Regions from separate parts of the Lysinibacillus sp. COL-1 genome, predicted to be linked through region 4. Evidence: riboswitches for the same ligand, from Rfam matches in the RefSeq annotation. Region 4 holds a riboswitch; each other region holds the start of a gene.
The links. Region 4 has a riboswitch for cobalamin ahead of AC6BKE_RS19150 (glutaredoxin family protein). Riboswitches for the same ligand answer to the same signal wherever they lie in the genome.
Positions count from the first base shown of each region.

Region 1: linked by a shared signal. The riboswitch ahead of AC6BKE_RS06195 (FecCD family ABC transporter permease) and the one ahead of AC6BKE_RS19150 (glutaredoxin family protein) in region 4 are both predicted to bind cobalamin.
Region 2: linked by a shared signal. The riboswitch ahead of AC6BKE_RS18370 (ABC transporter substrate-binding protein) and the one ahead of AC6BKE_RS19150 (glutaredoxin family protein) in region 4 are both predicted to bind cobalamin.
Region 3: linked by a shared signal. The riboswitch ahead of AC6BKE_RS09835 (ABC transporter substrate-binding protein) and the one ahead of AC6BKE_RS19150 (glutaredoxin family protein) in region 4 are both predicted to bind cobalamin.

Region 1 is NZ_JCAWSJ010000003.1:370,351-376,094, reverse strand. It holds gene AC6BKE_RS06200 (heme ABC transporter ATP-binding protein) at 193-984, opposite strand; gene AC6BKE_RS06195 (FecCD family ABC transporter permease) at 990-2,036, opposite strand; cobalamin riboswitch at 2,182-2,369, opposite strand; gene AC6BKE_RS06190 (YdhK family protein) at 2,682-3,251, shown strand; gene AC6BKE_RS06185 (response regulator transcription factor) at 3,292-3,993, opposite strand; gene AC6BKE_RS06180 (HAMP domain-containing sensor histidine kinase) at 3,971-5,365, opposite strand.
Region 2 is NZ_JCAWSJ010000004.1:2,011,624-2,017,367, forward strand. It holds gene AC6BKE_RS18365 (GTP-binding protein) at 1-1,257, opposite strand, end outside; cobalamin riboswitch at 1,440-1,626, shown strand; gene AC6BKE_RS18370 (ABC transporter substrate-binding protein) at 1,790-2,782, shown strand; gene AC6BKE_RS18375 (precorrin-3B methylase) at 2,833-3,510, shown strand; gene AC6BKE_RS18380 (S9 family peptidase) at 3,582-5,570, shown strand; gene AC6BKE_RS18385 (class I SAM-dependent rRNA methyltransferase) at 5,668-5,744, opposite strand, start outside.
Region 3 is NZ_JCAWSJ010000004.1:298,936-304,679, reverse strand. It holds gene AC6BKE_RS09850 (cob(I)yrinic acid a,c-diamide adenosyltransferase) at 1-413, opposite strand, end outside; gene AC6BKE_RS09845 (adenosylcobinamide amidohydrolase) at 426-1,886, opposite strand; gene AC6BKE_RS09840 (FecCD family ABC transporter permease) at 1,883-2,884, opposite strand; gene AC6BKE_RS09835 (ABC transporter substrate-binding protein) at 2,881-3,852, opposite strand; cobalamin riboswitch at 3,998-4,179, opposite strand; gene AC6BKE_RS09830 (acyl-CoA dehydrogenase family protein) at 4,237-5,744, opposite strand, start outside.
Region 4 is NZ_JCAWSJ010000004.1:2,179,133-2,184,876, reverse strand. It holds gene AC6BKE_RS19175 (M1 family metallopeptidase) at 1-139, opposite strand, end outside; gene dut (dUTP diphosphatase) at 520-957, opposite strand; gene nrdF (class 1b ribonucleoside-diphosphate reductase subunit beta) at 969-1,937, opposite strand; gene nrdE (class 1b ribonucleoside-diphosphate reductase subunit alpha) at 1,925-4,018, opposite strand; gene nrdI (class Ib ribonucleoside-diphosphate reductase assembly flavoprotein NrdI) at 4,015-4,374, opposite strand; gene AC6BKE_RS19150 (glutaredoxin family protein) at 4,371-4,595, opposite strand; cobalamin riboswitch at 4,710-4,887, opposite strand; gene AC6BKE_RS19145 (hypothetical protein) at 5,171-5,744, opposite strand, start outside.

The DNA.
Region 1 (5,744 bases), on a different contig from region 4:
ATAATTAAAAACAGATACACTGCGGTCCTTACTCTAGCTAATGAAAAATCCGTCTCCTGTATAAACATTGACTATTTTTCTAACTAAGAAACATAAAAACTCTTCCTGGTATGACTGTTTCCAATGCCATGTATTTTCGTAAATGCTACTTTCATAATGAATATATTATGTAAATTAGTTGTCCTTACTTTTTTAAACTTGACTGACCTTCTTTGCGAATTGATCAGGAACATACGTGAGGTATGGTTTACCAGTCAAGGAATGTGTTTGAATATCAGCAAAAACACCAAATACTTCTTGTAACAATGCTGGTGTTAGCACTTCCTCCGGTGTCCCATGACACACGATTCGACCTTGCTGCAACACGTAAATTTGATCACAGTACATTGCCGCAATATTCAAGTCATGTAAAGCCGCAACTACTGTTAAATGTAAGGTTTGAATTAAGTCCATAAGCTGAAGTTGATGTTGGATATCTAAATGATTCGTTGGCTCATCTAATATAAGCACTTGTGCTTGCTGTGCTAGTGCTCGTGCAACCATTACACGTTTTTTCTCTCCACCTGAAAGGGAGCTAAAGCTTCGTTTTTCTAAATGAGCTATACCTGTTTGCTTCAAAGCATCTTTAACAATTTGAAAATCTTGCTCTTGATCTAGCTCTAACAGTTTTTTATGTGGCGTTCTCCCCATGCTAACTAAATCATGTACAGTGAAATCAAATAAAACAGGTGTATCTTGACTAACAACAGCTAAATTCTTCGCAATTGCTTTACTAGATTGCTTTAAAATATCATGCTCATTTAATAATACCGTCCCGCTTTCAGGTTTTAGAAGACGATACATATTTTTTAGCAATGTTGATTTGCCACTACCATTAGGGCCAATTAACCCAACAAACTGCTTTTTCTTTATTTGAATACTTACTTCATGTAGTATACGTTGATCGTTAATGGAGAATGATACTTGCTTTGCTTCTAATGTCATATAAGTTAATCTCCTTCACCGAAAGAATAATTATTGCGACGGAGTAGCCAAATGAAAAATGGACCTCCACAAAAGGCTGTAATAATACCAATTGGCATTTCCTGAGGAGCAATGATAATTCGAGCAAAGGCATCAGCCCACACTAAGAAAATCCCCCCTATTAAAGCACTAATCGGTATCACATATTTATAGTTAGATCCCACAATTAAACGTACTATATGAGGGATAATTAGACCTACAAAACCAATAGAGCCACTGACTGCCACCAGTACACCTGTTAACAGGGAGACAAGTAATATAAGCTGAATCCGAAATTGCTGAAGATTAACGCCTAACGTCACTGCCGCTTCTTCCCCAAGTAAAAGTAAATTTAAATTTCGATAGTGTAGCCAGAGAAGCCCAAATACGACGAAAAATATGGAAGCTGGAATGATAATATTATTCCATTTAGCTCCTGCTAGACTACCTAGCATCCAAAACATAACAGCTTTTAAAGCCCCCTCTTGCTTTGACATCATTAAAATAAAATTAGAAATGGCCGTTAAAATAAAGGAAACAGCCATACCTGCCAATAACAGACGAAAAATAGAAACCCGTCCCCCAACACGAGATAAGAAAAACACCAGTGCAATGGCAAGTAATGATCCTAGAAAGGCTGATATTGAAAGCGCGTAAATACCTAAAAATGAAAAGGCTCCTAAAATAATCACAGATGTCGCTCCGACGGCTGCCCCTGAAGAAATCCCTAAAATATACGGGTCAGCAATGGAATTTCGCACAAGTGCCTGAATGGCTGCCCCCGCAATGGCTAATCCAGCACCAACAATAGCAGCCAATAAAACACGAGGTGCTCTTATTTGCCAAATGATAATTTCCTGTGAGCGACTCCAATCCTGCTCTATGGCATTTTGTATAAAGGGGATTTTAGAAAGAATAACTTTCCATACATATAATGGTGTAACTGAAACTGAGCCAACCATTACAGCAAAGGTCATTGAAACAATTAATACCATAAAAAGTACGAAGGAAAATAACATAAATTTTTTATTCATCTGTTTCAAACTCCTACTGAATAGTGATGAATGAAGCAATAAAAAAAGGTATTCCATACGCAACGACGCATAGAAATACCCTAGAATAAACAAAGTCAGAAAAAATCCAGCTATTGTCCGTAATTGCTTGCATCCTCGTGGGCATTACAGGTATTACTAACTGGCAGGTCTCCTGGCTTCGATTCAACACCCTATAATTACCTTCCCATTCTTCCACAGTGGCAAATAATATTATAGGACTCCTCGTTACAGTTGCGGGACAGCGTCGGACTTACACCGACTTCCCTTTTAAGTGACATTATAAAATGGCACACCAATAGTATTTGAATTTATAAAATTGTGACGATTCTATCATACATTTTTATAGATTGTTAGTCTACATGGAATTTTATTTCTAAGGAAGAACAATATATAAGCTGTATCTTCGCAGTTTTGAGCACAATAGCTATTTGCTCGTTATAAATTGGCTATCTATTACTTAATAGTTTTGGCATGGGAGGATACTCCACCACATCTTAGCCATTTTTCCTATCACATACATCAATAACATTTCGCTCTCTTCATTCATGTCAAAAAGCAATTGACATCCATCATTTCTGCACATTTGTTTGCTACAGTAAGGGAAAATAGTGAGGAGGATATTACATGATATTTAAAAGAAAATGGTCTACTGGACTTCTAGCAGTAACGGCCTTCATTAGTTTAACAGCTTGTGCGGAGGAGCAAACGAAGCCTGCATCTACTTCCAATAACACTGCTGAAGAAATGGATCATTCTACGATGAACCACTCAAGCTCAGGTGAAGTACCATCCACATTAAAGAACGCGGATAATCCGAAGTTTTCTGTTGGAAGTAACGTGATTATTACGGATGGACATATGGACGGTATGAGAGGTGCCGAAGCAACAATAATAGGTGCCTATAACACAACTGCCTATGTTATTTCCTATGAGCCAACTTCCGGTGGAAAGCGTGTAGAAAATCATAAGTGGGTGATTCATGAAGAATTGATTGATCCAGAAGAAGCACCACTAGCCCCTGGCACAGAAGTAAAAACGGACGCAGCGCATATGGAAGGTATGGAAAATGCGACTGTCCGTATTGAGGAGGCTATCCAAACGACTGTTTATATGGTTGATTACACTTCGACCACAAATGGTGAAGCTGTTAAAAATCATAAATGGGTGACAGAAGAAGAATTAACCTCAAAATAATATAAACAACCTCTCCAGCATTTCTGGCAGAGGTTGTTTTCTAGCTTTTGTGTTGTAACGGTTTTCTATCAATTGACTTATGCCATTTATAGCCGATACCCCATACTGTTTGCAAGTAATCATCCGCAGGGAACCCACTTTTTCTTAATTTTTCTCGTAAATTACGCACATGAGAATCAATGGTACGATCTTCAATTGTCACATTATATCCCCAGACTGTGGTGATTAGATGTTCTCTAGAAAATACTTTATTTTGATGATCTAAAAATAAAACAAGCATGGAAAATTCCTTTGGTGTTAGGGGAATTGCCTCATGTTGAAAATATAATTCAAAGGATTCCTTATCTAAGCGAAGACCCTCAAAGCTAATAACCTTTTCCTCTATTTTCGATCTTCTTAATACCGCATATATACGTGCTAATAACTCTTCCTCATCAAAGGGTTTTAATATGTAGTCATCAGCACCGAGGTTTAAGCCTTTGACAATATCCGCATGCTCTCCTTTTGCAGTAAGCATAATGATGGGTACATCCCAAAACTTCCTAATTTCTTGGCACGCCTGCCACCCATCCATCTCTGGCATCATAACATCCAAAAGAATTAAATCTGCATGCCCATCTTCTAAAAAATCGAAAGCCTCTTGAACGGAAGACATAGCTCTACAATAAAAATTCGGCTCTAAATAAAGGGTTAATAAATCTAACATTCTTGGCTCATCATCAATGCATAAAATGGTTTTCATCTGTTTCTACCCCTTTAAAAGATAATTCAAAAGTAGTTCCTTTATTTATTTCACTGCTAACCTTCACTTCGCCCCCATGCGCCTGTACAAGTTCCTTGACAATAGCAAGCCCCAGTCCAGAACCACCTAAAGCACGACTACGAGATTTTTCCACTCGATAAAATCGTTCAAAAATATAGGGTAAATCCTTCTTTGGAATCCCCTTCCCTGTATCTTGAACGATAATGCTTAAAACATCATTGTGTTTCTTTGCGGTGACTGAAGTCGTATCTCCTGACGCACAATAGATTAATGCGTTATTTAATAGATTTATTAGGATTTGCTCTAGCCTTGCTTCATCTGCCCATACTGTCAAGCCCTCTTCATAACGTACAATAAAATGTATACCTTTCTCTTGAAAAGCAGGGCTTAGCTTTTTTTCAATGTTTGTAAAAAATGAATTTAAATGTACGTTTTGTTGTTCAATCACAAACGAGTTTTCATCCATTTTAGCTAAATCAAATAAATCTTTAATTAATCGAGAAAGTCTATTTGTTTCTTCTATTATAATGGCTAAATACTTTTGACGATCCTGCTCTGTTAAATCCCGTTTCGAAAGAATGTCGGTATAGCCTTTAATAAAGGTTAGCGGTGTGCGAAGCTCATGTGCAATGCTCGATAAAAATTCCTTACGCTCATGCCTTAAATGATTCAGATCGTTAGACAACAGCTGTATAGCATTCGATAAATCCCCAAGCTCATCCTTCCCATTGGTAGAAAGGGCGACTGTAAAATCACCTTTGCTCATTTTCAATGTGGCCTCTTTCATTTGAATTAATGGTTTAGCAAGCTTTCGAGATAGAACGATAATGACTGCTATAGTGACAAGACCAGATACTATACCAACGATGAGAAAATGTTTATTTAAGCGTTTCATTAACGCATGAATGGAGTCTGTATTTTGAAACATAAAGACATAGCCAATCGTTCTTTGCTGATTTTGAATAGGACTAATAGTGGCAATCGCTTGAACCTCTTGCCAATCGTCTTGTAAGATCCTTCCCTCATACGGTATTTTTCCCTCAATCTTATGGATCATATCACTAATTTCTAAATCAGGCTGCGAAGAAACCAGTATTGTTCCCTCATAATCAGTCACTACTACATCCGTACTTTCATTAGATTCCATAAGTACCACATGTGCTAGCGTTTCCTCGTTGAAGTTCTGTTCTAATACTGTACGATGTGAATTTCCCCTTGCTTGCAAACTTGCTAGCTCTTCCTCAACTCTAGAATTGGTTAAGGAGACATGTAAAAAAAACATCATAAATGTTTCGATACAAAATAATGTAATAAAAAAGATGATGCCCAGCTTTAGTGATAATTTTCTCATCTGTAACCACCATTTTAGAATTTCTTAAAAGTATAGCGTGAAAGTATGAAGATTTCATGCAGAAACAACATTAAAAAAATGTCTATAACGAAATGGACCTCCACTAAGGGAAATTTCTTGATGCTAATGCTTCTTCTTGTGCAGGGTCTTGGATCCGGCACAACTTTATAAAACGATTGTCACAACCCATGTACGTCAGCAACAGTTAATTAATTTAGTACTTAATATTGCTTAAGCTATCCTCGTTAACCAGACTTGCTATAAAATTAGTTGATGAGTAGTGGATTGATTGAAGAAAAACAAGCGACTCCTTGGGGATTAGCGTCACAGAAGTAGTTTTGGAGAGAATAATGTGGGTGAAACAGTTTATCGGATGATC
Region 2 (5,744 bases), 170 kb from region 4:
ATGACCATAGCCTGTCACCGTCGTCACAATGGTTTCCATATATAAAATTTGGGGCTCGCCAAAGGAGACCGTTAATGAAAAACGCTTCATTAACACTTCTATCAGTACCTCCAACTGAATAACGCCCATAATGTGCACATGGATTTCCTGGAACTTTTCCTGCCAAACCACACGTAAGGAAGGCTCTTCTGCTTCTAGTAAACGGAAAATTTGTAACACTTCCTTGATATGCTGATGGCCCTCATATTGAACCTTTGCCTGTAGCGTTGGGACAAGCTCATAGGGCTGTGACAGCATAGTAGTGCCGATGCGGTCTCCAATATTGGCCTGACTAAGTCCTTTAACAGCAAAAATCTCTCCCGCTTCAACCTTTTGGACGGTATCAAAGCGACTGCCATTATAGAGGCGAATTTCAGTCACTTTTTCTGTCACTTCTTCAAACGAAAATTCATCCCGAACATGTAAAACGCCCTTGATAGCCTTCATAAATGTTAAACGCTGGTGGCCGTCATGACGAATTTTAAAAACCTCCCCCTCAAACGGTGCATTCACTTCAAAATGGGTGTCTGTTAATAGAGGGAGCTGGGCAAGCAATTCCTTGATGCCCTCATCCTTTAGGGCAGACCCTGTAAAGCAGAGGAAGGCACATTCCTTTTGAATCATGGTCTGTAGCTGAGTAAGACATTGCTCATGCTCCAATGACTCATTCAAAAAGGCATCGAGCAGCTCTTCATTACGCTCAGCCAACCATTCCATGATGCTGCTTGAAACATAATCAGTACGAAGCGGTTCATCGACGAACAGCACCTGCTGGGAACAATCCTTGCGGAGCTGTGTCATAACGGCCTCCACATTGGCTCCTTCGCGATCAATTTTATTGATAAAGAAGAATGTTGGGACATGGTATTTGCGTAAAAGCTGCCACACGGTTTCCGTATGACCCTGTACGCCCTCGACCGCACTAATGATAACAATGGCATAATCCATCACACGAATGGCGCGCTCCATCTCAGGGGAGAAGTCGACATGCCCTGGTGTATCAATCAACGTGTATGTATCGTCGCCTATGTTCATGCGACCTTGCTCGGCAAAAATGGTAATACCACGCTTGCGCTCTAGCTCATGATGATCGAGAAAGGTATCCTGATGATCCACTCGACCACGAGCTTGAATGCTTTGTGTATGAAAAAGTACTTGCTCAGAGAAGGTTGTTTTACCTGCATCCACATGCGCAAGTACACCAATTGTTTTGTACATAACATATCCTCGTTTCTATCTATAGCTATCTTTTCATTGTAACAGAATACTAGCCTATATATTTCTTGTAAAATAGTTCGTATTTTTGTCGAAATAGTGCTAATATAATGATGATTATATATTTAGCAATATACTACTGATTGAGCTACAAATTTTCTTCTGCTAGTCTATCAATAGTATTAACCATTATAGAACGTATTGGTGCAAATGGCATTTGTCATTTGCTTAAAAGGGAAATCGGTGCAATTCCGATGCTGTCCCGCAACTGTAAATGGGGAGTCTGTACAGCATGCCACTGTAGTTTAACTATGGGAAGGCGTATAGATGATGAACCTAAGCCAGGATACCTGCCAGTATGTGTTTTTTGACTAAGAACCACGAGGATGGGGATAGTGATAAAGGTAATGTACCGTTTTTTCACTATGCTACTCTCTTGGCGACAAGAGGGTTTTTTTATGCCCTTCCCACGAATCCTGGTAGCAAAGAAGTCTTTGATTTCTTTCTATAGATGAACAACAAAGGAGAAAAGGACATGAAGAAATGGAAAAGTTTATGGCTGGTGATGGTCATTGCCTTGGTCGCTGTTTTAGGGGCTTGTAATGCAAAGGACAAACCTGAATCAGCAGCGCAAGATGAGAAGGTTGAGCCATCTGAGGCAGCAACGGAAGTAACCATTGACAATAATGAAACAACTCAAACATATAAGGAAGCACCTACAAAAGCGATTAGTTTAAATCAGCATGTGACAGAGATTATGCTAGCGCTAGGCTTAGAGGATTCCATGGTAGGCACAGCTTACTTAGATGATAAAATCTACGAGCCCCTACAAGAAGCATACGATAAAGTGCCTGTGCTTTCTGATCAATACCCAACGAAGGAGCAAGTAATTGATGCCGAGGCTGATTTCTTATATGCAGGCTGGAAGAGTGGCTTTGGTGAAAAGGGTGTTGGAACACCGGAAGAGCTTGAGGAGTTAGGCATTCATACGTATTTACATACGGCTTCCAATATGACAAAGCCAACACTAGAGGATATTTTCACTGATATTCGTAATATCGCAAAAATTTTCCGTATTGAGGATCGTGGAGAAGCCTTAATTGAGCAAATGACGCAAGATGTGGAGGCAATTCAAGCTAAATTACCAAAAGATAGTGAGAAATTACGTGTTCTCGTATTTGATAGCGGTGAAAAGGATGTCTTTACAGCTGGTCAAAACTTTATGAATGAACTAGTGTCAATCGCTGGTGGTCAAAATATTTTTGGTGATGTGGAATCAGGCTGGACAACCGTGTCGAAGGAAGATGCGGTAGACCGTAATCCCGAGGTAGTTGTCGTGATTGATTATGGTGAAACAACGGCCGAACAAAAGATTCAATTCTTAAAAAATGATCCAGCATTAAAGGAGATGGAAGCTGTTAAAAATGATCGCTTTGTCATCCTGCCACTGTCAGCTGCGTCTGAAGGCGTTCGTGCGGCAGAGGCTATTGAAATTTTAGCGAAGGGCTTCTATCCTGATAACTTTTAAAATTCCGAGCTAGCATTGTGCTAGCTCCTTTTTCATAAGGAGCGATATCAATGAATGCATTTCAGAAAAACGTACCAGATCAAACATTTGAAACACTTAATCGTCATGGCGAATTTACACGCTTAGCTGTCAGCCCAGGTATTATTAATAAGCATTATACGCCTGCACAATTTCAAAAAATAGCAGAGATTGTTGGCGAAAAGGGGGCGATTAAGTATTCGGCCTCCTATAGTATTTTAGTGTCCATTCCAACGAGTGCTGTGACAGAGGCTATGCAAGCCTTACGAGAAGTGGGTCTTTATGTTGCACCATCAGGACCCATCATCGCGATGAAGGCCTGTGATTTTTGTGATGGTGAAAAGATGGAGGCTGCTCCGATAACCGAACAGCTTTATCATGCTTTAGAGGGGATCGAGGTACCTGCAAGAGTACGTGTTAACATCAATGGCTGTGCGTCAGCCTGCTACAATGCAGTCTATGATGATATTGGACTCGTTTATCAGCAGGAGAGCTTTGATGTTTACTTAGGTGCTGTACCGATGGGGGCAAAGGCGCAGGCGGGCACGTTATTTGCGAAAAAGGTAGGTGTCGAGCACATTGAAGATTTTTTGCTACAAATGATGAACCTTTATAAGGAACATGCTCGTCCGAATGAACCCTTTTTTAAATTTTATCGCAGAACAAAATCAACCGAATATTGGGAATTAGTAAAAAAATCAATTAACTAGCAGGAATATTACTTAGGGTGTCGAAGTATTGTAGTAGAGTACAGAAAATGACAATACAAAGGAGCAAGAACATGACATCGAAACAAGGGATTCAAACAGAAGATCTTTACCACTTGAAATCAGTAGCCGATCCACAGCTCTCACCTGACGGGACTGAGGTAGTTTATGTTGAGACACGTATTGATGAGAAGAAAAAAGATTATGTCTCGAATTTGTTTTACATAAACCTGAAGAACAAAACACCACAGCAATGGACATTTGGGGAGGATAGAATAAGTTCTCCTATATGGTCACCTGATGGTAGTCAAGTTGCGTTTTTATCCACTAGAACAGGCAAGTCGCAAATTTATATTCTTTCAAAAGCAGGCGGAGAGGCAAAGCAGGTGACATATTGTAAAAATGGTGTGACATCACCTGTGTGGTCACCATGCGGCAAGAAAATGGCCTTTTCTATCAAGCTAGGTAAAGATGAAACGATTTTGGATAAGGTAACGGATGAAAAGAAAGAAGAAAAAGAACTAAAGCCTCTAGAAATAGACAAGATGAAACATAAATCGGATGCTGCAGGTTTTTTGGATATGGAGCAGTTTAGTCAAATTGCGATCGTCCATTTAGAATCGGGCGAGTTAGAGCAAGTGACGAAAGGAAACAATCATGTCCATCTTGGTACATGGTCACCTGATGGTCAATATATGACGTACTTAGCTGATGTAGCAGAGGATACAGATTTTTCATTTAAGAGCGATATCTATTTATTAGATGTAGAAACAAAGCAAGCGCGTCCGTTAACAGAGGGAACAGGTATGTATTACCAAACGTCATGGTCTCCAAACAGTCGCTTCATCTCTTTCATAGGTAGTGAAAGAGAATTTGAAAATGCTACACAAGCAAAGCTATGGCTCTATGATTTGCAACAAAATCTGCTGACATGTGTAACAAGTGAATTTGACGCCCCTATTGGGGATTTTGCAATCGGCGATTTTCTTCAAGGTGTGGTGTCACCACGTGTTCAATGGTTGAATGATAATCATAGCTTCTACTTCCAAGTAACAGATCACGGTAATGCTGCGATTTATTTCGGAAATATAGATGGTGAAATCTATCCAGCTATTCACGATGATCAATATGTCTATGGTTTTTCACTTGATGCACAACATGATCAAGCAGTCGTAGCCATTAGTACAACGACGAATCCTGGCGATTTATTTTTCGTCAACCTAAAAACGGGTGAAAAAGAACAGCTGACGTCCATCAATGAAGAATTTTTAAAGACGAGAGCATTAGCTGTTCCAGAAGCCATTGAATTTGAGGGAGCAGAGGGCTGGAAGGTAAATGGTTGGATCATGAAGCCAGTTGGTTATGAGGAAGGGAAAAAATATCCTCTAGTGCTTGAAATTCATGGCGGGCCACATGCGATGTATGCCAATACTTATTTTAATGAGTTCCAAATTCTAGCTGCACAAGGATTTGCGGTGCTATATACGAACCCACGTGGCAGTCATGGCTATGGTCAAACGTTTGTTGATGCAGTGCGTGGTGATTATGGTGGCAATGATTATGAGGATCTAATGGCGGCTGTGGACTATGTGCTGGAGCACTATGATTTTATTGATGCAGACCGTCTCGGAGTGACAGGTGGGAGCTATGGCGGCTTTATGACCAACTGGATTGTTGGCCAGACGAATCGCTTTAAAGCAGCTGTGACGCAGCGCTCTATTTCGAACTGGATTAGCTTTTACGGTGTCAGTGATATTGGGTATTACTTTACAGATTGGCAAATTCTTGCGGGACTTGACGATATCGAAAAGCTTTGGCATCATTCACCGCTGAAATATGTCAATAATATCGAAACACCATTGCTCATTTTACACGCTGAAAAAGACTATCGCTGTCCAATTGAGCAGGCGGAGCAATTATTTATCGCCTTAAAGCATCGTAAAAAAGAAACAAAATTCGTGCGCTTCCCTGAGTCCAATCATGAACTGTCAAGGAGCGGAAAACCAACTTTAAGAATCAATCGACTTGAATATATTCGCGATTGGTTTGTGAACTATCTATAAGCAGTATTCAGGGGTGACTTAAGAAATGAATTTCTTAGGTCACTTTTTTATATAAAAAGACAGAATCATAAAGAAATGATTCTGTCTTGAATTCCTGTTAGTCCATTTTTTGAATAAAGACGACCTTCAAATAATTAAATTCAGGGTATTCACGTGAAACACGGAAATCCTTTG
Region 3 (5,744 bases), 1.9 Mb from region 4:
AGTGTCACCATTTCACGCTCTGCTCGTCGTGCAACTGTACGAGCAATGTGTAAAGTTGCAGCTGCTGGTGCGCCACCTGGTAAAATAAAACGTTGTAATGGTGGTGCCTCATCTGATAAAGCATCTATACGAGCTTCCAACACTTCAATCGGTTGCTCTGTTAATTTATAGTGGCGTTCTTTCATCACATTGGCAAGGTCACCACCAGCATCGAATAGTTCATGCTGAATTGTTTCAAGATCTGTTAAAATATCCTTAAAAAGTGCTTGATCTAATTCACTTACTGCCTTCCCGATAAAAGAGTTTAATTCATCAATCGCCCCGTATGTTTCAACACGTAAGCTATCTTTATCAACGCGTCCGCCAATTAGACTTGTTTTCCCCGTATCGCCTGTTTTCGTGTAAAGCTTCATTTCTCTCATCTCCTAAAACTGATTTTTATAATTTCTGATGGCCTGAACTGTTGTTTCATAAACACCCTTGGCAATCATTTTACCAACTTCCGTAATCGGGCCACCATACAGCATTTCTTCCCCTTTTTGAGTTGCTGCAATTAACAGACTATCTGTAGCAGTTCCTGTAGCAATAGTTCCACTACGCTCGTCACGAATATCTTCTGATTGCAAAGCTTTTGTTTTCGCCTCTGTAGCTGTCATCAGTGCCTGGAAAAATGCCTCCTCCGATAAACAGCCATTGATTATGATCCATGTATTGATAGTACCAATATATGGATCATCCTGTCTTTCGTGTACACGTGATACATCAACCGCATTGCCCACACCAGCTGTTACAGCTACTATCATACTGCCAAAAGGCGCTGAAAATTCATTGATGGCAACAAGAGCTGTTGGCACTGCTGTCAGCATCACAACAGTACTTGTTGGGGAAAAATTCTCTCTTTGCAAAAAATCACTAACTTCTCTTTTTACATCACTTATCACATAATCACCAGGTACAGAGCGGTTTAACAAGCAATTATGCCAGCCAATACCTGGGTTATGAACAGCAGAGGACACTGTTTTTAACGGAATCTCTGATTGAAGTTGAATATAGTGTTCCGTTATCATGAAATGTTCTTTTTTGATGACAGCTCGCTGCTGGTAATCAGTTGTTGCGGGCATCATTGTAATTTGAGGTTTTGGTATTTCGGGATGGGCATATGTAGCCACTCGTGCTTGATAAACTTCTTCAATTTGGGAGGCTATTAATACTTCATGCGGTACTCCAAGTGCTCTCATTTGCCCACCCTCCATAAGCAATAATTCATCACAATAGAGAGAGGCTAAATTCATATCATGTAGTACCATAACGACCGTTAAACCACACTCCACAGCTTCCTTCCTGACCATATCTAAGATTTGCCGTTGATGTGCAATGTCTAGATGATTGGTTGGCTCATCCAGCAGTAGAATTTCTGCTGTTTGCGCTAATGCCTGGGCAACAAATACTCTTTGTTGTTCACCACCCGATAAAAATTCTAACGGGGTGTGCTCATAGCGTTTCACACCTGTTTGCAGCATGGCATGCTGAACAGCCTGTTCATCCTGTTCAGACCAACTTGAGAAAAAACCTGTTTGATGGGGGTAGCGCCCTAGTGAAATGGCCTCCCTTACACTGTTTGAGAAAGCATTTGCATGAAGCTGTGGTAGTACAGCCATCTTTTGCGCCAAAGCACGGGCATTATAAGAAAGGATATTTTGTCCATCAATTGTGATTGTTCCAGCAGTAGCTGGTAATATCCCACTCATTACCTTTAATAATGTGGATTTCCCACTACCATTCGGTCCCAGAATACCAAGAATTTTCCCTTTTTCCACAGTAAAACTAATGTCCTTGACGATTGGTACATCTTCATAACCACCTGATAGATGTTCGACAATAATCATGCCCGTACCCCCTTACTTCTTCGTTGCTTATAAAAAATATAGGAGAAAACAGGTGCACCAATAAACGCCGTAATAACACCAATAGGTAGCTCTCTTGGCACAATAATTGTTCGTGCTACTAAATCGCAAACAATGAGTAAAGTTGCGCCATTGAAAAACGATAATGGCAATAAATGGCGGTGGTCAGAACCCCAAATCATCCTTGTCATATGCGGTACAACTAATCCTACAAAGCCAATTGTGCCAGAAACCGCTACAGCAGCTCCTGTTAACATGGAGCCACCCGCTAAAATCAAATACTTACTACGTTTCACATTGACACCTAAATGCTTCGCGCGCTCTTCACCATATAACAAAACATTTAGCTCTCGTCTTTGCGTCCAAAGCATAATGGAACCAACAATAACAAATGGCGTGATCATTTGGACATATGGCCATCCACGCATTGACACAGAACCTAGTAACCAGCCAATTACTTGGCGTAGCTCTTCTCCAGATAAAGCGATCATTAATGAAATGAGAGAACCTAGAAATGAGCTAAAAATAACACCTGTTAAAATTAACGTTTCCATCTTCAATGAACGGTCTACCATTCTAGCAAAGCTCATGACCACTACCATCGTGATGATTGCGCCTATCATACTAAAAGTGGGTAGGGCATACAAGCCTACGACCGGTATAGATATACTAAAAAAAATCGTAATAACAGCACCAACAGATGCCCCCGACGAGACGCCTAATGTATATGGATCTGCCAATGGGTTTTTTAACAACCCTTGGAAAGCTGCTCCAGCAATGGCCAAAGAAGCTCCCACTAGTCCAGCTAACAACACGCGTGGCAGACGGATTTTCCAAAAGATATTAGCAGCTGTTTCATCAACTGCTTGATTCCATAAAACTTCTAACGGAATATGAACTGAGCCTATCGCTACGCCACACCAGATACTAATGACAAGAAGCGTACATGTTAGTACATAGGCTAGTGCTATTTTTTTCACTTAAATACCTCTGGATAAATAGCTTTTGCTAATTCTTCAAGACCTTCTCCTAAACGGGGACCTTGACGACTTGTTGTGCTTTCATCTACTTGAACGATTGCCTTATTTTTCACGGCATTAACAGTATCGAAACCAGCACGTTGTGGTATTTTTGTTAAAATATCTGGTACATAATGATATGTCACAACGATGACATCTGGGTTTTTCGCAATAATTTGTTCTGAACTAATTTCATACCAATCCTTCGCATCTGCCGCTACGTTTTCTGCATGAATCATGTCCAGCATAGCATTCATAAATGTGCCATTACCCGCCGTATAAATAGTAGGTTCATCCGATGCTTCGACTAGCACTTTTTTGGGTTCGACATCCTTTACTTTTGTCAGAACATCTTCCACTTTTTCCTTCATATTAGCAATAATTTTTTCAGCCTCTGGTAATTTCCCTGTTGCACGACCAAGCAGCTCAATCGTTGTGTAAGTTTCATTAAAGTCTTGTGCATTTTTTACAACAAATACTTTCAAACCTGCTGACTCAAGCTGTTCAATCGCCGCTTCTGAAAGGGACATGCTAGATTCATGCGAAAACACGATATCTGGCTTTAAGGCAATAATTTTTTCAATATTGTACTCCATGCCCCCAACTTTATCCTTTTCAGCGACTTCTGGTGGATAATCATCATTGTCTGTCACCCCAACTATTTCATCATTTAAACCAAGTTCAAATAATATCTCTGTGTTACTTGGAATAAGAGAAACAATTTTTTCAGGCGGTGCTTCAAGTGTAACATCCTTGCCAATGGCATCTGTTATGGTCATTGGGAATGTTGCTTCATCCACCTGTGGAGTCTCTTGCTGTGTTTGCTGCTCCGTAGCTACTGGCTTGTCATTTTTGGCTTCTTGCCCGCATGCTGCTAACAAACCTACTGCTAAAAATGCTGATAATCCTATTTTCCAAAATTTCTTCATATGAATCCTCCTTTGTTGATCCGTGCGTCAATTGGTTAGAAATATTTTCTCCATCAAAATAAGACCCCTCATCTTCGAATGATGAGGGGTCAAAATCGCACCAAAAAACTGATACAAAATCCACCACCCTATCCTCGTAGGCTGTCATGTCTATACTATAAAGGCAGGTCTCCTGGCTCGTGCTTATTGCGTTTTTCAAGCCTTCCCGAAATCTTCAGTGGCATTATTTGAAAAAACTCACACTTACAGTGGCGGGACCGCATCGGAATTACACCGACTTCCCTTTTCACTTTACTTAAGTAAAGAACCTTTATAATATTCAGTTGATTTCATTATACATGAAAATAAAAGAAGTCGCCTCCATTCCAGACGACTCCTTGGCAATTATACAATTTCAGAAAAATATTGTACGGTTTTCATTTGTGCACCTATTTGTCGCAATGACCACGTTTGCTCTAAATAGATATCCGCTAGCTTTTCGTACTTCCCGCCAAATTTTAGTGCCCATTCCACCGCTACAACACTTTCATAAAGATGGGCCATCTTTTTCGCTATATCTTTTGCTTCAAAAGTTTTAGTTGCTTCATCTAAAGCGCTAAAAATTTGTAATGTAGCCGCAAGATTTACCAACTGCTCTTCCACAATTTGCACTAGTGGACTATCCGCTAGCTTCTCTAGCCTTGTCTCCATTTCACGGACAAACAGTTCATGTGCATGGAATTTATCCACTAAACGAATAAGTTCTAAAGCCAAAATATTTGCCGTTCCCTCCCATACCGTCAATACTTGTGCATCCCTTAGTAAGCGTGGTGTCACAAAGTCTTCAATATAGCCATTACCGCCATGTAATTCAATCGCTTCACTAGCATAATGAACGGCTTGCTCTGCCGTTTCCTTTTTCATAATGGCAATATATAAACGATTCATAATGAGATCTTGTTGTGTTCCCTGCCCACTTGTCACTTTATCGTATAATTGAATAAGATCAAATACTGTCGCTACTTCCACATGCAGCTTAGCAGCAAACTTCCCTAATGTATCCTGGATCATTGGGTATTGTGTTAAGGGCTTGCCAAATGCATATCGATTGGTCACATAATGCTTTGCCTCTAAAAAGCCTCGACGCATAATACCAATCGATGCGACTGCATTACAAATTCTCGAAAGATTTAGTGCTTCTAGCATGTAATAAATCCCTTTATTTTGTTCCCCTACAATATAAGCAAGGGCACCATCAAACTCTACCTCGCCCGATGGGACTGCTCGAACGCCTAATTTATCTTTCAATCGACGAATACGAAGATGATTGGCCGTACCATCTTCATTATTCCATGGAACTGCAAATAACGTTAACCCTTTAGAGCCTGCTTGTGCGCCTTCTAAACGTGCCAACACCATTGCTACGCCACACATACCTGCATTGGATGCGAAGTATTTTTCTCCATAGAGACGGTACTCATTGCCTACTTTTCTGGCCTCCACAACATTCGCCCCAACGTCTGACCCTCCTTGACGTTCTGTTAAAAATGTTGCCCCTTCGTATAGCTCCGTCTCTCCTGTTGCACAAACATGTGGCAAGAAACGCTGCTTTACATCCTCATCAGCATAATGATCTAATAGATAAGCCGTAGCCATCGTCAAAGTCACGGGACAATAAAAACCGGGCTCTGCATGAGATAGTAAATAACCTTGTGCAAAGCTATAGACATAATTCCCTTTGTGACCTAACTGTGGAATTTCTTTGTGCACGTAGCCAACAATTCCCGTATTATATGTCTCTTCAATTGTTTTTTTGTAACCGTCATTCACCCAAACCTCTGATACCTCTTCTCCATAAGCATTATACCGTTCAAGGCGGGGCTCTCCCTGCCGATCAGTATGTTTTGCCCTTA
Region 4 (5,744 bases):
CTGTATTCACCTTTTGAGCAATAGTAGACGCTTCTTTCCCTTCCTGTTGATTGAACTCACAAGCAACGAGAAAAATACATACTAGTAATAAACCTGTACTCCATAATTTCTTCTTTATAATTTCCGCCCCCAATCCCAACACTATTAGCTACAATAAAAATGGTATATATATAAATTTTATATTATTATCCCAATTTAAACCATATACTTTCGATCTTTCATCTGGAATCTAGTTAATTACCAAGATGAACAAAGAAAGAAGAGCACATATTCGTGGTGATATGCTGCCTATTAGGTAGACAGATGAAAATTAAAAGCTGTTTATATTTTTAGATGTAGTTGTTGATTATGCCGTAATGGGATGACTTTGGTAAGTAACCGACGTCATCTTTTTTAATGTCCATTGCTTTCATGTGTAGTTCTGCTAAGCTTTAAACAGACTATCCTTACTGACAACAAAAAAATCCTGCATGTATATACACACAGGATTTCTTTGTCATCTTTTTAAACTAATCAATTCTATTTAGTACCACTTGCTCCAAATCCAGATGCTCCTCGGATCGTTTGTGATAATTCATCTACTTCTACTAATTGAATGGATGGGACAAATTGAATGACCATTTGGGCGATACGCATAGATTTTTCGACGATAAACGGTTCTTGACCGTGGTTGATTAAAATAACGCCGATTTCCCCTCTGTAGCCTTCATCAATTGTGCCTGGGCTATTCAGTACGGTTATACTATGCTTTAATGCTAGTCCACTTCTTGGTCGAATTTGGGCTTCCGTTCCTTTAGGTAATTCAATCTGTATACCTGTTTTAATAAGTTTGGCTACGCCTGCTGGTATTTCTACTGCTTCAATGGAGTAGAGATCCATGCCCGCATCACCAGGATTGGCTTGCATTGGTAGTATTGCATCCGCGTGTACTCTTTTGATTTTTACTTCTACGTTCATTGTTCTCCATCCTAACGATTAAAATTAAATGTGTCATCTGTAATTGGCGCTACTTTTGCTTTAGCATAGGTAGCTCCCTTTTGTGAAAAGAAATCGTATGTGGAGCCTTCATTACGAATACCGTTCATCACAATCGGATTGACTTCTTCTTCTGGAAACATTGCTTCAAAACCAACATTCATTAAGGCTTTATTAGCATTATATCGTACATAGGCTCTCACTTCAGGTGATAATCCTGTTTCCGCATAAATATCATCTGTATATTTCATTTCATTCTGATATAAATCTAATAATAGCTCATAGCCCCATAAATTTAGCTCTTCTTGTTTTTCTTTTGAAAATTGCTTGAATAGATTTTGAGCAAAAAATCCAACTGCGACACCATGGATGGATTCGTCGCGTAAAATAAGTGAAATAATCTCAGCACTGTTTCGTAGGAAGCCTTGTCCTCCTAAGTACAGCGGGTAGAAAAAGCCCGAATAGAAAAGGAAAGATTCGAGCATAACGGAGGAGAACATCGCTTTCCATAAGCTTTCTGGATCGTTTTCTTCGATACTATTATAAATATCCGCAATTTTATTGGCCTTATATTGTAGAAATTCATTTTTTTTGACCCATTCAAATAACTCATCTATTTCTTCGTTTGTACAAAGCGTTGTAAAAATATAAGAATAGGATTTGGCATGGATTGCCTCAAATGCATCAAAAACGGTTAGGACAGCCTTCTCTTGTAAATCGTCTGTATAAGCGGCCACACGATTCATCCCTATATTGGTCTGAACTGTATCCAGTAACGTTAATCCCGCGAACACTTTTTTATACGTGTCTTGATGCTCAAAGCTTTTCCACTGTTTGATATCTTTACTGACCGCAATTTCCTCAGGAAACCAAATTTGCTTCCATTGCTGGTCCCAAAATATTTGGGCAAGTTCACTCGTTGCCTTATTCCAATTGACCGCCTCATAAATTATATTTGACATGCTACACACTCCTCTAAGCTTTGTAATCGTTGACGAACATAGTAAACGGACTTAATGCCCTTTACCCATGCATAAATGTATACTTTAGCTAATTGTTCAGTTGTCCAATTATCTGTTACATAAAGCGTCATGGAAATACCTTGGTCAACGTGTTTTTGAGAAGCAGCGTACAAATCAATTAAATCATACGGATTAACATCATATGCCTCTACATATAAATGACTGTTATCATTTGTTAAATGAGGCATTGGATAAATCGTTCTACTATCTGCATAATCACGAACCTCTACACGCTCAGTACATGGCGCAATAGAAGCCGTACAGCTACGTATGTAGGAAATACTGCCAGTTGGTGCAATAGCCAAACGATAGGAATGGAATAGACCATATTGCATCACATCTTGCTTAAGCGTTTCCCACATGTTTTTCGTAATGATTGGAACATTGCCAAGTGCTTTTAACACAACGGGTGATAGTTCTTCGTCGATTTTATTGACATATTGGTCAAAGTAGCTACCTGATGCATAATCACTGTCCTCAAATCGATAAAAAGTTGCAGCTTTTTCTTTAGCCATTTCCATCGATGATTTGAGTGAATAAAAGTTCATTGCTTCCATAAAACGATCCATGAAATCAATCGATTCTTTAGAGCCATATAAAATGCCCTCCGTCACAAGATGGCCGTGGAGGTTCATACAACCAAGTCCTACTGAATGCATTAATTGATTGGCTTTTGCAACAGACGGTACATTTTTAATGTGCGTCATTTGCGACACATTTGTTAATAGGTGCATAGCCGTATCGATTAAGGCTTCGAAATCATTGACCTTACTTGCTGCATGAATATCAATCGATCCTAAGTTACAGGATACATCTAATCCATAGTCATTCGGTTGATCTTGATCTGTAATAATGCTTGTTTCTTGAACTTGCAGGATTTCGGTACATAGATTGGACATTTTTACGCGACCGATGTTTTTTAAAGGATGCACTTCATTGACATTATCATCAAAAATTTCAAACGGATAGCCCGATTCAAATTGTGCTTTTTTCACTTCTGTATACAGCCTACGTGCATTCAAACGTTTAATTTTACGAATTTTAGGGTTATCAAGTAGCTCATAGTACATATCTGAAATGGAAATCTCAGACATGCGTTTGCCATATTCTTTGAAAATATCATATGGGCTGAACAAGACAATATCTTTATCACGTTTCATAAGTTCGAAGAAAATACTTGGTATAATTATTCCTGTTGATAATGTTGCGAGGCGAATTTTATCATCGGCATTCGGTTTTTTAGATGAAATAAAATTTTCAATGTCTGCATGGAAAATATTTAAATAGACAACACCAGAGCCATTTCGCTGCCCTAGTTGATTGGAATAACTGAAAGAATTTTCTAACAGTTTAGCAACTGGGATGACACCACTGGCACGATTTAGAATCTCTTTAATAGGGTCACCTAAAGGGCGTAAATCAGTTAAGTTAACTCCAACCCCACCGCCAAGTCTTGATAGCTCTAAGCAATAACCAATATTTTCAGCAATGCTATTCATGGAATCATCCATCGATAATTTAAAGCAGCTCACTAATTCACCACGTGCTTTTTTACCACTATTTAATGCTGTTGGTGTAGCAGGCTGATAAGCTTCCATCATTGCTTCGACAGAACGTTCTGCTAGCACCGTATTCCCTTGTGCTAAATACAAGGCGATAATGACAATACGGTCCTCATATTTTTCTAAAATCTCTTCTCCATCACGACTTTTCATAGCATAGCTATCGTAAAATTTACTTGCACTCATAAAGGATGGGAAGCGGAAATTATAATCATATGCTTTTTTGTACAGCTTCTTAATAAATTCCATTTCATACATGTCGATAAATGCTTTCTCGTAGTAGCCCTCATCAACTAAATAACGGATTTTTTCTTCAATATCAATAAAGTAACGTAAACGCACGTTGACATACTCTAAAAAGTAGCGGCGTGTAGCTTCACGATCCTTTTCTAATTCAAGTAGCCCAGTTGAACTATAACGATTCAGTACGTCATTATTTAGCTTTAAATAGGTTTTCATCTTATTACCCTCGTTTCATAAAACGTTTGTATGGCTTCATAATCTGTTTGATTGCCTCGTAAATCTAATTTTCTTACTAAGGGTACATGATAGGTAGCAGCGATTTTCTCGCCAGCAGCCCCAAATACGTTGTGCCCAAAGTTACTATTCCCACTGGCAACTACACCTTTACAAAAATCTCTGTTTTTTTCTAAAAAACGTTCCACTTTTGCAGGGATATCACCTAAGCCATCAGTATAAGTAATTAAAAGATAAGGCTTATTCAATTGTAATTCCTCAGAGAGCTCAACAGACTCTGCCCTTAATTTGGAAACAATATTCCGGACATTTCCTGTACGACTTGCGTAAACGATCATAGAACAATCATCTCAATATGAGAAACTATGTCCTTAACATCTCCTATAAATGTATTATTCATTTCTAAAACAGGCACACTTAAAAAACCTGCATCGATTATTGTTTGTTTAGCTTGTTCATCGTGATCAATGTTGACGATTTCTGCCTCAAGTCCTGCACGTTGTAATTCAGATTTTACCCAAAGGCATTTTGGACAGATTGTTTTCGTATAAAGTTTCATAGAAATCCCTCTTTTCATATAATAAAAAGCTATCTCCTCTAGAGAGATAGCTAAATGGAAACGTTACCATACCAAAAATACTGACGTTCCCATTTCTTAATCCCCGAAGAAATGATTAATTGTTTTATAGAGGCAGGTCTCCTGGCTTTGCTTCATCCTCTGATTCCCTTCCCATGCGAATGCACAGTGGTTGTAATCATTGTCAGCTTCACAGTTGCGGGGACAGCGTCGGAATTGTACCGAACTTCCCTTTTAAACTACATATAGTAGCACCTATATAAAACGAACACAATATATAGTTGTTGTTCAATAGTTTTAAGTGTACCATCCTTCATATAAAAAGTAAATCTAGATTCTAAACTTCTTTATTTTTTGATTATTCATTATTTTTAATCATAACTTTCGAAGGAATTTCTCCATCTATTATTTATATCTTAATTCATTGTGTATCTAAACTATGTACGAGATTTTCTGTTACTACGGATCTATGAGCATTAAATATACTAGCGTATTTCACATAGAAACAGCCTATATTCTAAAGAATAATAGACTGTTTGACATGTCGAACGTATGGATTACTCGATTTCGACAAATAAGGACAATTCCTTATAAAATTCAGGCGTTGCTGCCGAATTCACTTGAAAATGAGGATTATATTTTGATAAAAGTTTATAGAGAGTAGTTGCGGTTAACAGATTCTGTTCTTGATCGAAAGCCCTGAAACTTTCATAGACCTCCTTCACTTTACCATTTATTGAATGACAAAAAAACTGTTGAACATCTGCATCCTCTAAATAATCCTTTTCCCATCTGTAACATATTAAATTTGTTAGGAAAAACATTTCTAATCCAGGCATTTTTCCAACTTCAATGAGCAATGACATTCCATAATGAAATGCATTTTCCAACCATTTTATGCCGTGGCGATCTTTGTAAAAGCGCATCAACTTTTGTAACCCATGTCCTTGCTCCTTCACTAGATAAGCATGGATATTTGTATGACCAGCAGTTCTTTCCCATTCATCGAGAGAGAATTTATACTTCCTTACCAGTTTCATCCAAAGCTTTTGAAGCTTGTCTTCAGAAAGGTATTGTGTTTGTTGATTCCATCTTAGAAAAATGTCTAAACTTTCTAATACCAAGCCTCTT